One region of the Viridibacillus sp. KH_047 genome, then DNA from elsewhere that is predicted to be linked to it. Evidence: a T-box and tRNA genes for the amino acid it is inferred to sense, from the RefSeq annotation. Region 1 holds a T-box; the other holds one or more tRNA genes.
The links. The T-box of region 1 lies ahead of ileS (isoleucine--tRNA ligase). A T-box ahead of a tRNA ligase gene usually reads a tRNA of that ligase, here a tRNA-Ile.

Region 1 (6,612 bases):
TAGATCCACGTCAACGATTTATTGTCCAGTCAATCATTGGACATCAGGGCGATATTGTAATGGCGTATTATGGTGCATTTGATGAAGCTGAGCGCAGAAGGATTCTTATATACCCTTCCTATTTTGAACCAGTCGAAGAGGACTATCAAATCACGGTATTTCATTTGCGCTATCCTTCTAAGTTTGTTCAACTTGAGCATCCAGATGTTCTAGGGGCGTTATTGTCACTTGGTTTAGGACGAGAGAAATTTGGGGATATCAGATTAGACAACTCTACAGCCCAATTCGCTATTGCTTCTGAAGTAGAAGATTATGTAAGAGCTAATCTCACTTCAATTGGTAAGGTAAAAGTATATGTAGAAGCGCTAGATTCAACTGAAATGTTACTACCGAATGAAGAAGTCTGGACGGATGAAATGATGACAGTGAGTTCGATACGTTTAGATACGGTTATTGCTTCTGTATTTAATATATCTCGTCAGAAATCAGCAGCGCTTATTAATAGTGGAAAAGTGAAGGTTAACTTTACTATCAGAGAAAATATATCTTTTGAATTGCATGAACTCGATTTATTATCGATTCGAGGATTTGGAAGATTTATGATAAGAGCTATTGAAGGAAGAACAAAAAAAGATAAAATCCGCATTAATATTGGTCGTATGGAAAGAAAATCATAACAATTTCATTAAATTTGTTGTTTTTTCGATGTACTTACCATTAATGACCTGTATAATAGTTTACAATATATATTATGCTATAAGGGAGAGTGTAGAAAATGCCGTTATCGCCTGTTGATATACATAATAAAGAGTTTACCCGTGGTTTTAGAGGTTACAATGAAGATGAAGTCAATGAGTTTTTAATGCAAATCATAAAAGACTATGAAGTTGTTTTAAAAGAGAAAAAAGAGTTAGAAAGCAAATTACTAACTTCAAATGAGCAAATTGGTCACTATAATTCAATTGAATCAACTCTTCAAAAATCCATTGTCATAGCACAAGAAGCTGCTGAAGAAGTGAGACGTAATTCTACGAAAGAAGCAAAATTAATCGTTAAAGAAGCTGAGAAAAATGCAGATCGTATTGTTAATGAAGCTCTATCAAAAGCACGTCGTATTGCACTAGAAATTGAAGAGTTGAAAAAACAATCTAAAGTATTCCGTAATCGTTTCAAAATGATTGTTGAAGCACAATTAGATTTGATTGAATCAGATGATTGGGATCATTTATTGGAATATGAAATTGATTCAACAGAATTAGAGCGCTTGGATACACCGGTAGAGTAAACGATACTTGACTGAATGCTTTCTGTTTTCTATAATGTCAACATATCAAAGAAAAAGTTATGATGGAGACAGTATTTTTTGAGTGATGTAAAAGCGATCTGAGGACGGTGTAAGCTCGGACTAAACACTCAAGGAAGAAAATCACTCTGGAACTAGATTACTGAACAAAAACAGTAAGTAATCTCGGCTCACACCACGTTACGGTGTCTAAGAGGCGTATTATTTTATATACGCAATTAGGGTGGTACCGCGAGATAATTCCTCCTCGTCCCTTTTTTGGGATGAGGAGTTTTTTATTTGCATAAAAAAGAGGAGGATTTATATGGAATATAAAGATACGTTATTAATGCCGAAAACAGATTTCCCGATGCGAGGAAATTTGCCGGCTAATGAACCGAAAATTCAAGAAAAATGGGAAGAGATGGACATCAATGCGTTGGTGCTAGAACGTACAAAAGATCGCCCAGCATTCATCTTACATGATGGTCCTCCGTACGCAAATGGTGACCTTCATATGGGTCATGCATTAAACAAAGTATTAAAAGATATGGTTAATCGTCATCGTTCAATGACTGGTTACTTCGTTCCTTATGTACCAGGTTGGGATACGCATGGTCTACCAATCGAGCAAGCATTAGCTAACAAAGGTGTAAAACGCAAAGAAATGACTACTGCGGAATTCCGTAAACTTTGTGAAGAGTATGCTTACGAGCAAGTTGATCGTCAACGAACTCAATTCAAACGTATCGGTGTACGTGGTGATTGGGATAATCCCTATATCACATTACAACCTAAATTCGAAGCGCGTCAAATTAAAGTCTTCGGTGAAATGGCAAAAAAAGGTTATATCTATAAAGGCTTAAAACCAGTTTACTGGTCTCCTTCAAGTGAATCAGCATTAGCTGAAGCAGAAATCGAATACCAAGATATCAAATCGCCATCTATCTATGTTGCATTTGGTGTAAAAGACGGTAAAGGTGTAGTTAATACTGACGAAAGCTTTATCATCTGGACGACAACACCGTGGACAATTCCTGCTAACTTAGGTATTTCCGTGAATCCAGAATTCACATATGCTGTAGTAAAAGTAGCTGATAAGAAATTTATCATCGCTAAAGGTTTACTTGAAAAAGTAGCAGAAACGTTAGAATGGGAAAACTACGAAATTGACCGTGAAATCGCTGGACAAGATTTAGAATACGTTGTAGCAGCTCACCCTATATACGGCCGTGATTCATTTATTATGTGCGGTGATCACGTAACACTTGACGCCGGTACTGGTTGTGTTCATACAGCTCCTGGACATGGTGAAGACGACTTTAACATAGGTAAAAAATACGATATTGGTATTTTAAGCCCAGTTAATAACCGTGGTGTATTAACTGAAGAGGCTCCTGGCTTTGAAGGATTGTTCTATAATGATGCCAATAAAGAAATTACAAAAGCATTAGAAGAAAAAGGAGCATTACTAAAACTTTCATTCTTCTCGCACTCATATCCACATGACTGGCGTACAAAAAAACCAGTTATTTATCGTGCAACTGCACAGTGGTTTGCATCAATTGAAGCATTCCGTCCCGAATTGTTACAAGCAATACGTGATACAAACTTTACACCTTCATGGGGTGAAACACGTCTATTCAATATGATTCGTGACCGCGGGGATTGGTGTATTTCTCGTCAACGTGCTTGGGGTGTTCCAATTCCAGTATTTTATGCTGAGAATGATGAACCAATCATCACTGAAGAGACAATTGAGCATGTTGCAAATCTATTCAAAGAACACGGTTCTAACATTTGGTTCGAACGTGAAGCGAAAGATTTATTACCAGCAGGTTTCACTCATCCAGGTAGCCCAAATGGCGAATTCACTAAAGAAACCGACATTATGGACGTTTGGTTTGACTCAGGTTCGACACACCAAGGTGTATTACAAGAACGCCCAGAATTACGTTACCCTGCAGACCTTTATTTAGAAGGCTCTGACCAATACCGTGGATGGTTTAACTCTTCACTTATTACAAGTGTTGCTATAAACGGACATGCGCCGTATAAAGGTTTACTTTCTCACGGTTTCGTATTAGATGGCGAAGGTCGCAAAATGAGTAAATCTATCGGGAATATTATCGCTCCTATCAAAGTAATGAACCAATACGGTGGCGATATTCTACGTTTATGGGTAGCATCAGTAGACTACACAGCTGACGTTCGTATTTCTATGGACATCATGAAGCAAGTTTCTGAAGTATACCGTAAAATTCGTAATACGCTTCGATTCCTACATGGTAATGTGAGTGACTTCAATCCTGAAACAGATCGTGTAGCATATGCAGATCTTCGTGAAGTAGATCGCTATATGTACATGAAATTACAAGATGTGATTAAAGCTGTACGCACGCATTATGATAACTATGAATTTGCAAGCGTATATCACACAATCAACAACTTCGTAGCAACTGAGTTAAGCTCATTCTACTTAGATATTGCAAAAGACGTTGTATATATCGAAGGTCAAGATAATGCAGACCGTCGTGCAATGCAATCGGTTATGTATGATACATTACAAGCATTATTAAAATTATTAACTCCAATCATCCCACACACAACAGATGAAATGTGGTCGTATTTAGATAACACAGAGGCAGTAAGTGTTCAATTAACTGATATGCCAGAAGCTGTTGAACAAGAAGATTTTGAAGCATTACGCACGAAATGGGCTCAAATTATCACTGTTCGTAATGCAATTTTAAAAGCTTTAGAAGAAGCGCGTAACGCGAAAGTAATCGGTAAATCATTAGAAGCAAAAGTAACTGTCTTTGCAGATGAAGCAACTACGGCTTTACTATCAGACCAAGCTATTAATTTTGCTCAATTGAATATCGTTTCAGAATTCGTTGTAGGCGGCGAAACTGCACAAGCTCCCGCAGAAGCAGTTGTAGTTGATAACGTAGCTGTTCTTGTAGAAAAAGCTACAGGTGAAAAATGTGAACGTTGCTGGTCAATTTCTGAAACAGTTGGTCAAAGTGAATCACACCCAACATTATGTGCAAACTGTGCGGATGTTGTAGAAAAATACTATACTGAAGCATAATAAAAAAATGAGCAGCCGATAATTTAATCGGACTGCTCATTTTTTAGAATGGAAAGAGTAATTCAAAGAAATCTGAAACAACATAATATTATATTTATCTGTTTAAGTGGCGGCCTTTTTCAATGATTATTCATTGAAAGGGGCTTTTTTGTTGCAAAATGAAGTATATTATGAGTAGTTTTTTTCATTCATAGCACTATTATGTTAAAATGGTTAAGATATAGAGTAAACGGAGGATATTGCGGTGTATAAATATTATGGGCTAGCAGCTTTTGTAGTAATTATCGATCAACTAACAAAATGGAGTATCGTTAAAAACATGCAACTTGGTGAAAGTATTATGCTATGGGATCCTTATTTTGGACTTCTTTCGCATCGTAATCGCGGAGCAGCATGGGGAATGTTACAGGGACAATTTTGGTTATTTGCAATTGTTACGGTAGCTGTAATAATCGGTATTCTTTATTATTTTCATAAAGAAGCAAAAGGAAAGCCATTATTTCAAGCGAGCTTAATGTTCATATTAGGTGGAGCGATTGGTAATTTTATTGATCGTGTGTTTCGCGGTGAAGTAGTGGATTTTGTAAATGTACTAATCCCAGTTATTAATTATGATTTCCCGATTTTTAATATTGCAGATGCAGCGTTAACAATTGGCGTTGTGATGTTAATTATTTATATGCTCTTTGAAGAGAAACTCAATCAGAAAAAGGTGAAGCAATGACAGCAGTAAGTTATACAGTAATGCAAGAATTGAATGGTGAGCGTATTGATAAAGCATTTGCAGCAATGCAACAAGACTGGTCACGTTCTCAAATTCAAGCTTGGTTAAAAGATGGAATCGTTATGGTAAATGATGAGCCAGTTAAAACAAAATATAAAGTAAAAGAAGGGGACGTTATTTCAGTAACTCCTCCAGAAACAGAACCACTTGAAATAGTAGCAGAAGATTTAAATTTAGAGATCGTCTATGAAGATAGCGACGTAATTGTAGTTAACAAGCCAAAAGGCATGGTCGTACATCCAGCGCCAGGTCATGCAACTGGTACTCTTGTAAATGGTCTAATGTATCATTGCAAAGATTTATCAGGTATTAATGGTGTAGCGCGTCCAGGAATCGTGCATCGTATTGATAAAGATACTTCAGGTTTATTAATGGTTGCCAAAAACGATAAAGCACATGAATCATTAGTACAGCAACTTGTAGATAAGACAGTAACTCGTCGTTATACGGCGCTTGTTCATGGTCATATTCCACACGATAAAGGAACAATTGATGCTCCGATAGGTCGGGATTCACGCGATCGTCAAAAAATGGGCGTTGTTGATAATGGGAAGCATGCGATTACGCATTTTGCTGTTATCGACCGTTTAGGAGTGGATTACACTCTTGTCCATTGTAGACTAGAAACAGGACGTACACATCAAATTCGTGTCCATATGAACTATATTGGTTATCCATTAGCGGGTGATCCAAAATACGGGCCGAGAAAAACACTCGACTTTGGTGGACAAGTTCTACACGCTGGTGTATTAGGCTTTATTCATCCTTCAACTGGTGAATATATAGAATTTGAGGCGCCATTACCAGCTGATTATGAAGAGTTATTAAAAGAATTGAAAAGTAACTATTGACATTTTAAGTCCTAGAGTAATATACTTATCGTAGTGAAAAATTAAATATTCACCTTTAAAGACAGTCCAGAGAGGCTGAGAAGGTATGCGTGAAATGTGGAAAATCCTTGTGATGCAAGTATTTTCGACATATCTTAAGTACACCTATATCCTCTTGGGCTCATTGCTCAAGAGGTTTTTTTATGCTCATAACGAGAGGAGGAAAAATAATGACACAGAAGGCAGTATTACTTGATGAACCAGCTATGAATCGTGCTTTAACTCGAATCGCTCATGAAATCATTGAACGCAATGAAGGAATTGATGAGTGCATTTTAGTAGGTATCAAAACGAGAGGCGCTTATTTAGCAAGAAGGCTAGCTCAAAAGATCAATAGAATTGAAGGTAAAGAAATACGTACCGGAGAACTTGATATCACGCTATATCGTGATGATTTGTCAACAAAAACAGACAACGAAGAGCCACTAGTACAGCAAGTTGATATTACGGACAACGTATCAGAGCAAAAAATCATTCTTGTAGATGATGTGCTATATACAGGTCGAACAGTAAGGTCAGCTATGGATGCGGTCATGGACTTAGGAAGACCTTCACAAATCCA
Region 2 (6,612 bases), 1.5 Mb from region 1:
GGATTTGCCTCATTTCACGCCTCACTGCTTGAACATGCATAACCAACAGCATGCTTACCCTATCCTACTGCGTCCCCCCATTGCTCAAATGGTAAATAGGTGGTACAGGAATATCAACCTGTTGTCCATCGCCTACGCCTATCGGCCTCGGCTTAGGTCCCGACTAACCCTGAGCGGACGAGCCTTCCTCAGGAAACCTTAGTCATTCGGTGGACGGGATTCTCACCCGTCTTTCGCTACTCATACCGGCATTCTCACTTCTAAGCGCTCCACCAGTCCTTCCGGTCTGACTTCACAGCACTTAGAACGCTCTCCTACCACGGACATCTAAGATGTCCATCCACAGCTTCGGTGAATTGTTTAGCCCCGATACATTTTCGGCGCAGCGTCACTCGACCAGTGAGCTATTACGCACTCTTTAAATGATGGCTGCTTCTGAGCCAACATCCTGGTTGTCTAAGCAACGTCACATCCTTTTCCACTTAACAATTACTTTGGGACCTTAGCTGGTGGTCTGGGCTGTTTCCCTTTTGACTACGGATCTTATCACTCGCAGTCTGACTCCCGTGCATAAATCACTGGCATTCGGAGTTTGTCTGAATTCGGTAATCCGGGATGGACCCCTAGTTCAAACAGTGCTCTACCTCCAGGATTCTCTATCACGAGGCTAGCCCTAAAGCTATTTCGGAGAGAACCAGCTATCTCCAGGTTCGATTGGAATTTCTCCGCTACCCACACCTCATCCCCGCACTTTTCAACGTACGTGGGTTCGGGCCTCCAGTAAGTGTTACCTTACCTTCACCCTGGACATGGGTAGATCACCTGGTTTCGGGTCTACAACCACATACTCATTCGCCCTATTCAGACTCGCTTTCGCTACGGCTCCGTCTTCTAAAACTTAACCTCGCATGTAATCGTAACTCGCCGGTTCATTCTACAAAAGGCACGCTATCACCCATTAACGGGCTCTAACTACTTGTAGGCACATGGTTTCAGGATCTATTTCACTCCCCTTCCGGGGTGCTTTTCACCTTTCCCTCACGGTACTGGTTCACTATCGGTCACTAGGTAGTATTTAGCCTTGGGAGATGGTCCTCCCAGATTCCGACGGAATTTCACGTGTTCCGCCGTACTCAGGATACACTCAAGAGAGAATGAACTTTCAACTACAGGGCTGTTACCTGCTCTGGCGGGCCTTTCCAGACCGCTTCATTTAACTCATTCCTTTGTAACTCCATATAGAGTGTCCTACAACCCCAAGAGGCAAGCCTCTTGGTTTGGGCTATTCCCGTTTCGCTCGCCGCTACTCAGGGAATCGATTTTTCTTTCTCTTCCTCCAGGTACTTAGATGTTTCAGTTCCCTGGGTCTGCCATCAAGACGCTATGTATTCACGTCAAGATACTGCTCCATTACGAACAGTGGGTTCCCCCATTCGGAAATCTCCGGATCAAAGCTCACTTACAGCTCCCCGAAGCATATCGGTGTTAGTGCCGTCCTTCTTCGGCTCCTAGTGCCAAGGCATCCGCCATGCGCCCTTAATAACTTAACCTAAAAGTTAGTTATTAAGCCTAAAAAACTTAATAATAAAAAATGTGTTACTTAATTTGCTTCAATGTCGTTTTATCCAGTTTTCAAAGAACAATATTGGTGGAGCCTAGCGGGATCGAACCGCTGACCTCCTGCGTGCAAGGCAGGCGCTCTCCCAGCTGAGCTAAGGCCCCAAAAAGAGAAAATATGGTGGGCCTAAATGGACTCGAACCATCGACCTCACGCTTATCAGGCGTGCGCTCTAACCAGCTGAGCTATAGGCCCCTTTTAGGAAAATATATAATTGAAGTATAAACCTTCAAAACTGAACGCAAGACGTTAATCGACAGATCCAAGATCTGTTTCCGTAATAATCCTTAGAAAGGAGGTGATCCAGCCGCACCTTCCGATACGGCTACCTTGTTACGACTTCACCCCAATCATCTATCCCACCTTCGGCGGCTGGCTCCATAAAGGTTACCTCACCGACTTCGGGTGTTACAAACTCTCGTGGTGTGACGGGCGGTGTGTACAAGGCCCGGGAACGTATTCACCGTGGCATGCTGATCCACGATTACTAGCGATTCCGGCTTCATGTAGGCGAGTTGCAGCCTACAATCCGAACTGAGAACGATTTTATGAGATTAGCATACCCTCGCGAGTTAGCGACTCTTTGTATCGTCCATTGTAGCACGTGTGTAGCCCAGGTCATAAGGGGCATGATGATTTGACGTCATCCCCACCTTCCTCCGGTTTGTCACCGGCAGTCACCTTAGAGTGCCCAACTTAATGATGGCAACTAAGATCAAGGGTTGCGCTCGTTGCGGGACTTAACCCAACATCTCACGACACGAGCTGACGACAACCATGCACCACCTGTCACCAATGTCCCCGAAGGGAAAACTCTATCTCTAGAGCGGTCATTGGGATGTCAAGACCTGGTAAGGTTCTTCGCGTTGCTTCGAATTAAACCACATGCTCCACCGCTTGTGCGGGCCCCCGTCAATTCCTTTGAGTTTCAACCTTGCGGCCGTACTCCCCAGGCGGAGTGCTTAATGCGTTAGCTGCAGCACTAAGGGGCGGAAACCCCCTAACACTTAGCACTCATCGTTTACGGCGTGGACTACCAGGGTATCTAATCCTGTTTGCTCCCCACGCTTTCGCGCCTCAGTGTCAGTTACAGACCAGAAAGTCGCCTTCGCCACTGGTGTTCCTCCAAATCTCTACGCATTTCACCGCTACACTTGGAATTCCACTTTCCTCTTCTGCACTCAAGTCTCCCAGTTTCCAATGACCCTCCACGGTTGAGCCGTGGGCTTTCACATCAGACTTAAGAAACCACCTGCGCGCGCTTTACGCCCAATAAATCCGGACAACGCTTGCCACCTACGTATTACCGCGGCTGCTGGCACGTAGTTAGCCGTGGCTTTCTAATAAGGTACCGTCAAGGTACGTTCAGTTACTAACGTACTTGTTCTTCCCTTACAACAGAGTTTTACGATCCGAAAACCTTCATCACTCACGCGGCGTTGCTCCATCAGACTTTCGTCCATTGTGGAAGATTCCCTACTGCTGCCTCCCGTAGGAGTTTGGGCCGTGTCTCAGTCCCAATGTGGCCGATCACCCTCTCAGGTCGGCTATGCATCGTTGCCTTGGTAGGCCGTTACCCCACCAACTAGCTAATGCACCGCGGGCCCATCTAGTAGTGACAGCCGAAACCGCCTTTCAGCATTTTGCCATGTGACAAAATGGATTATTCGGTATTAGCCCCGGTTTCCCGGAGTTATCCCAATCTACTAGGTAGGTTGCCCACGTGTTACTCACCCGTCCGCCGCTAAATCAGAAGAAGCAAGCTTCTTCATCATTCGCTCGACTTGCATGTATTAGGCACGCCGCCAGCGTTCGTCCTGAGCCAGGATCAAACTCTCCATAAAAGTAGTTTGAAAGCTCATTAGCTTTGCTAGCGTATCATCCGAAGATGATATCTATTTTTTGTTTTGATCCACCAACAAAGTTGGCGTCCAAAAACATTTATTGATTAACGTCTTGCATGTTCAGTTTTCAAGGTTCATTTTGTTGTTGTCGTTGTTTGTTTCAGCGACTTTAATATCTTAACACCTTTCTTTTTTGATGTCAACAACTTTTTTAAAAAAGTTTTTCGACTGAAAGTTTTAAGTTTTAACAACACGTCTTAGCGACAATTAATATAATACAATAGTGTCGATGCTCATGTCAACACTTTTTCTAAAAAAAATTGAGACGTTTTAAACGCCTCAATTAATATACAACTAATCAACGATTTCTTCAACCTTATAGTCTCTATGATATATGTTATTTCCCTTAGTCTCTACACGCTCTACAGAGATGTAACCTTTATCTATTAAGTATTCGATGAAAACTTCAAGGTTAACTGAATAGTTTTTTAGCTCCTCTTGTTCATGCAATTCTTGAATTGTCCAAAAGTCTTTTTGAGACATTACTTCTATTACATGCGTTGCACCATCTGCAGTACGAGAATGAATAAAGAACTCACTTGCTAAAAATAATAACTCTAAACGTTTATCTAATGATTCTTCACTTGTAATAAGTTCTTCATATAATTTGTAAATGGCTGGATCAATTTGTTTTACTTGCGACCATACTGTAACCTCGGGGTACAGTCCATTATCCATTACAGCAAGACGAGCTAAATGATGCAATGATTCAACTACATGATTATAGGCATCTAAGTAGTTTCTCTCTTCGAAGCATACTTTACCTTCTAAGTATCTTCGTATTAACTTTGCAAACTCGATACCCATTTTTATTTTCCGACCATAAAAAGGGAACTCCTTCAGTTCCTTCTTTAAATTTGAGAGATACTCATTCCGATCAAATAATACTTTTCCAAAGAATAGCCAGTCGACTATCTTCTTATTAGTTCCTACTAATAACCATTTGTTTAACTGCTTCTCAGTAATGATGTGCATAGCAGCTTTTTTATTTTTAAAAGTATAATGTTTTGTAAATACTGGTCGGTCACTTTCTTTCGTTATAATAAGAAGTATCGTATCGAATGTATCTGTTATCGGGCTTACTTCTTCCCTTTTTTCTATTAAAATTACACCTATTGTATTCGGGTGACTTGCTCGTTCTTGGTATATGGGTCGTAGTAGCTGCTCCATAATGATCCTCCTATAGTCAATAGTCAATTTACTCTGTCTTAAACGTTCGACAAAAATAATAAGATTCCTGCATAAAATTTTCACTTCATATTACGATATCATTTTGTGTTATAGTATGTTGTAGATTAGGAGGCTTACAAATGAAACCATATAAAAACAAGATAAATAAAATCCGTTCATTTGCTTTATCTCTCATATTTATTGGCTTTATCATCATGTACGGTGCCATTTTCTTCAGAGAACACCAATGGTTAGTTATTATCTTCATGACACTAGGTATCCTCTGTATTCTTGGAAGTACTTTTGTATATGGATGGATTGGATTCCTTTCAACCCGAGCAGTATTAGTAGAATGTCCGGGTTGCCATAAACACACGAAAGTGCTTGGACGTGTAGATATGTGTATGTATTGCAATGAACCGCTTACTTTAGATCCTTCATTAGAAGGACAAGAGTTTGATCAATCACTAAACAATCGCACAAATCGTAAAGATTAATTCCTTCGCCTCGTTACTAAATTGTAACGGGGTTTTTTTATCAAAAAAGCATTATATAGTTTACCATAAAAAGAAGCTACCTATGTGTCATTCTTGACAGTTAAGTAGCTCCCTTACTTATTGAACTTTCGTAGCTTGCTCAGAACACGTTGGACAAGTTCCATAAATCTCCATACGGTGTGAGTTGATTTTGAAGCCAGTGACACTAGCGGCGAAATGTTCAACCTCATCAAGTCCTGGGTAATGGAAGTCTACAATCTTCCCACAACCTTCACAAATAATGTGATAATGCTTATTTGTAACAAAATCAAAACGACTTGCGCTATCACCATATGTTAATTCTTTCACTAAACCTGATTCTCGGAATACACGAAGATTATTATAAACCGTTGCTACACTCATATTAGGGAATTTCCCTTCAAGTGCTTTGTATATTTCATCAGCAGTTGGATGTGACATTGTTTCGATTAAATACTCTAAAATAGCATGACGTTGGGGGGTGATCCTTACGCCTGTTGTCTTTAGCGTGTCTAGAGCGCTTTTCAATTGCACTTCAGTCATCGCCATGCACCTCAATTCATAAAAATTATTAGTTTATAATTGTTATAATTAGTTTACTTAAAAACTAGGGCAAATGTCAACATATCCATCTACGAGTCACCTTTTTGTTCGTGTTTTTAATCCAGTATTATTTATTAACCATCAAAAATCAGCTCTAATTATCAAAAATATATCATTTAATCCCTTATATCATTCTCAATTGCTCCTGATTAATGATACTTTCTTCTACAACGATAAAAGTTCCTGACTAATAGCCTCTAGTAATATCCATTTTGTTAATAAGTTCTGTATCTCCCTCTATCCACTTTTTTAAGTTAGGTTTGAAAATTTCTAAACTACGCTCCAAATACCGAGAAGAATGACTTGAAACATGAGGCGAAACAGTAACAGTACTCATCTGCCAAAAAGGATGATCTTCTGGTAGTGGTTCTTCTTCATATACATCTAATACTGCATGTGCGATTTCTCCTGCATTCAATGCATTTATCAATACAGCTGTTGACACTAAATCGCCGCGGCCGAAGTTCATAAATAATGCACTGCCTTTCATCGCTTCAAAATGTTCACTCTTTAATAAATGTTGAGTATCTGCAGTACTTGGTAAAACTGAAATAACTATATCAGCGCTTGGTAATGCCTTTTGCAATGCACTAAAAGAAATCATATCATCCATATAATCTGCCTTACTTCCTGAGCGATTACATCCTATTGTATGTACGCCAAAAGCTTGCAACAATCGGCCAATCTCGGAACCGATTGCGCCAGGTCCTAAAATAAGCGCGGTAGAACCGTGAAGCTCCGTTGCTTTAGACTTACGATTCCATTGAGCTTTTTGCTCTTGTTCATAAATCCATGCTAGTCC

Region 2: it encodes a tRNA-Ile, which carries the amino acid that the T-box ahead of ileS (isoleucine--tRNA ligase) is inferred to sense. The anticodon was not compared.

Annotation. Positions count from the first base shown of each region.
Region 1 is NZ_CM174479.1:3,265,778-3,272,389, reverse strand. Features, by position in the region: gene AC3IS5_RS16150 (YlmH family RNA-binding protein) at 1-677, shown strand, start outside; gene AC3IS5_RS16145 (DivIVA domain-containing protein) at 776-1,285, shown strand; T-box leader at 1,336-1,561, shown strand; gene ileS (isoleucine--tRNA ligase) at 1,608-4,376, shown strand; gene lspA (signal peptidase II) at 4,621-5,100, shown strand; gene AC3IS5_RS16130 (RluA family pseudouridine synthase) at 5,097-6,011, shown strand; gene pyrR (bifunctional pyr operon transcriptional regulator/uracil phosphoribosyltransferase PyrR) at 6,221-6,612, shown strand, end outside.
Region 2 is NZ_CM174479.1:562,266-568,877, reverse strand. Features, by position in the region: rRNA gene AC3IS5_RS02845 (23S ribosomal RNA) at 1-1,550, opposite strand, end outside; tRNA gene AC3IS5_RS02840 (tRNA-Ala) at 1,647-1,722, opposite strand; tRNA gene AC3IS5_RS02835 (tRNA-Ile) at 1,737-1,813, opposite strand; rRNA gene AC3IS5_RS02830 (16S ribosomal RNA) at 1,910-3,462, opposite strand; gene AC3IS5_RS02825 (nucleotidyltransferase-like protein) at 3,817-4,692, opposite strand; gene AC3IS5_RS02820 (YgzB family protein) at 4,833-5,189, shown strand; gene perR (peroxide-responsive transcriptional repressor PerR) at 5,307-5,750, opposite strand; gene AC3IS5_RS02810 (D-2-hydroxyacid dehydrogenase) at 5,998-6,612, opposite strand, start outside.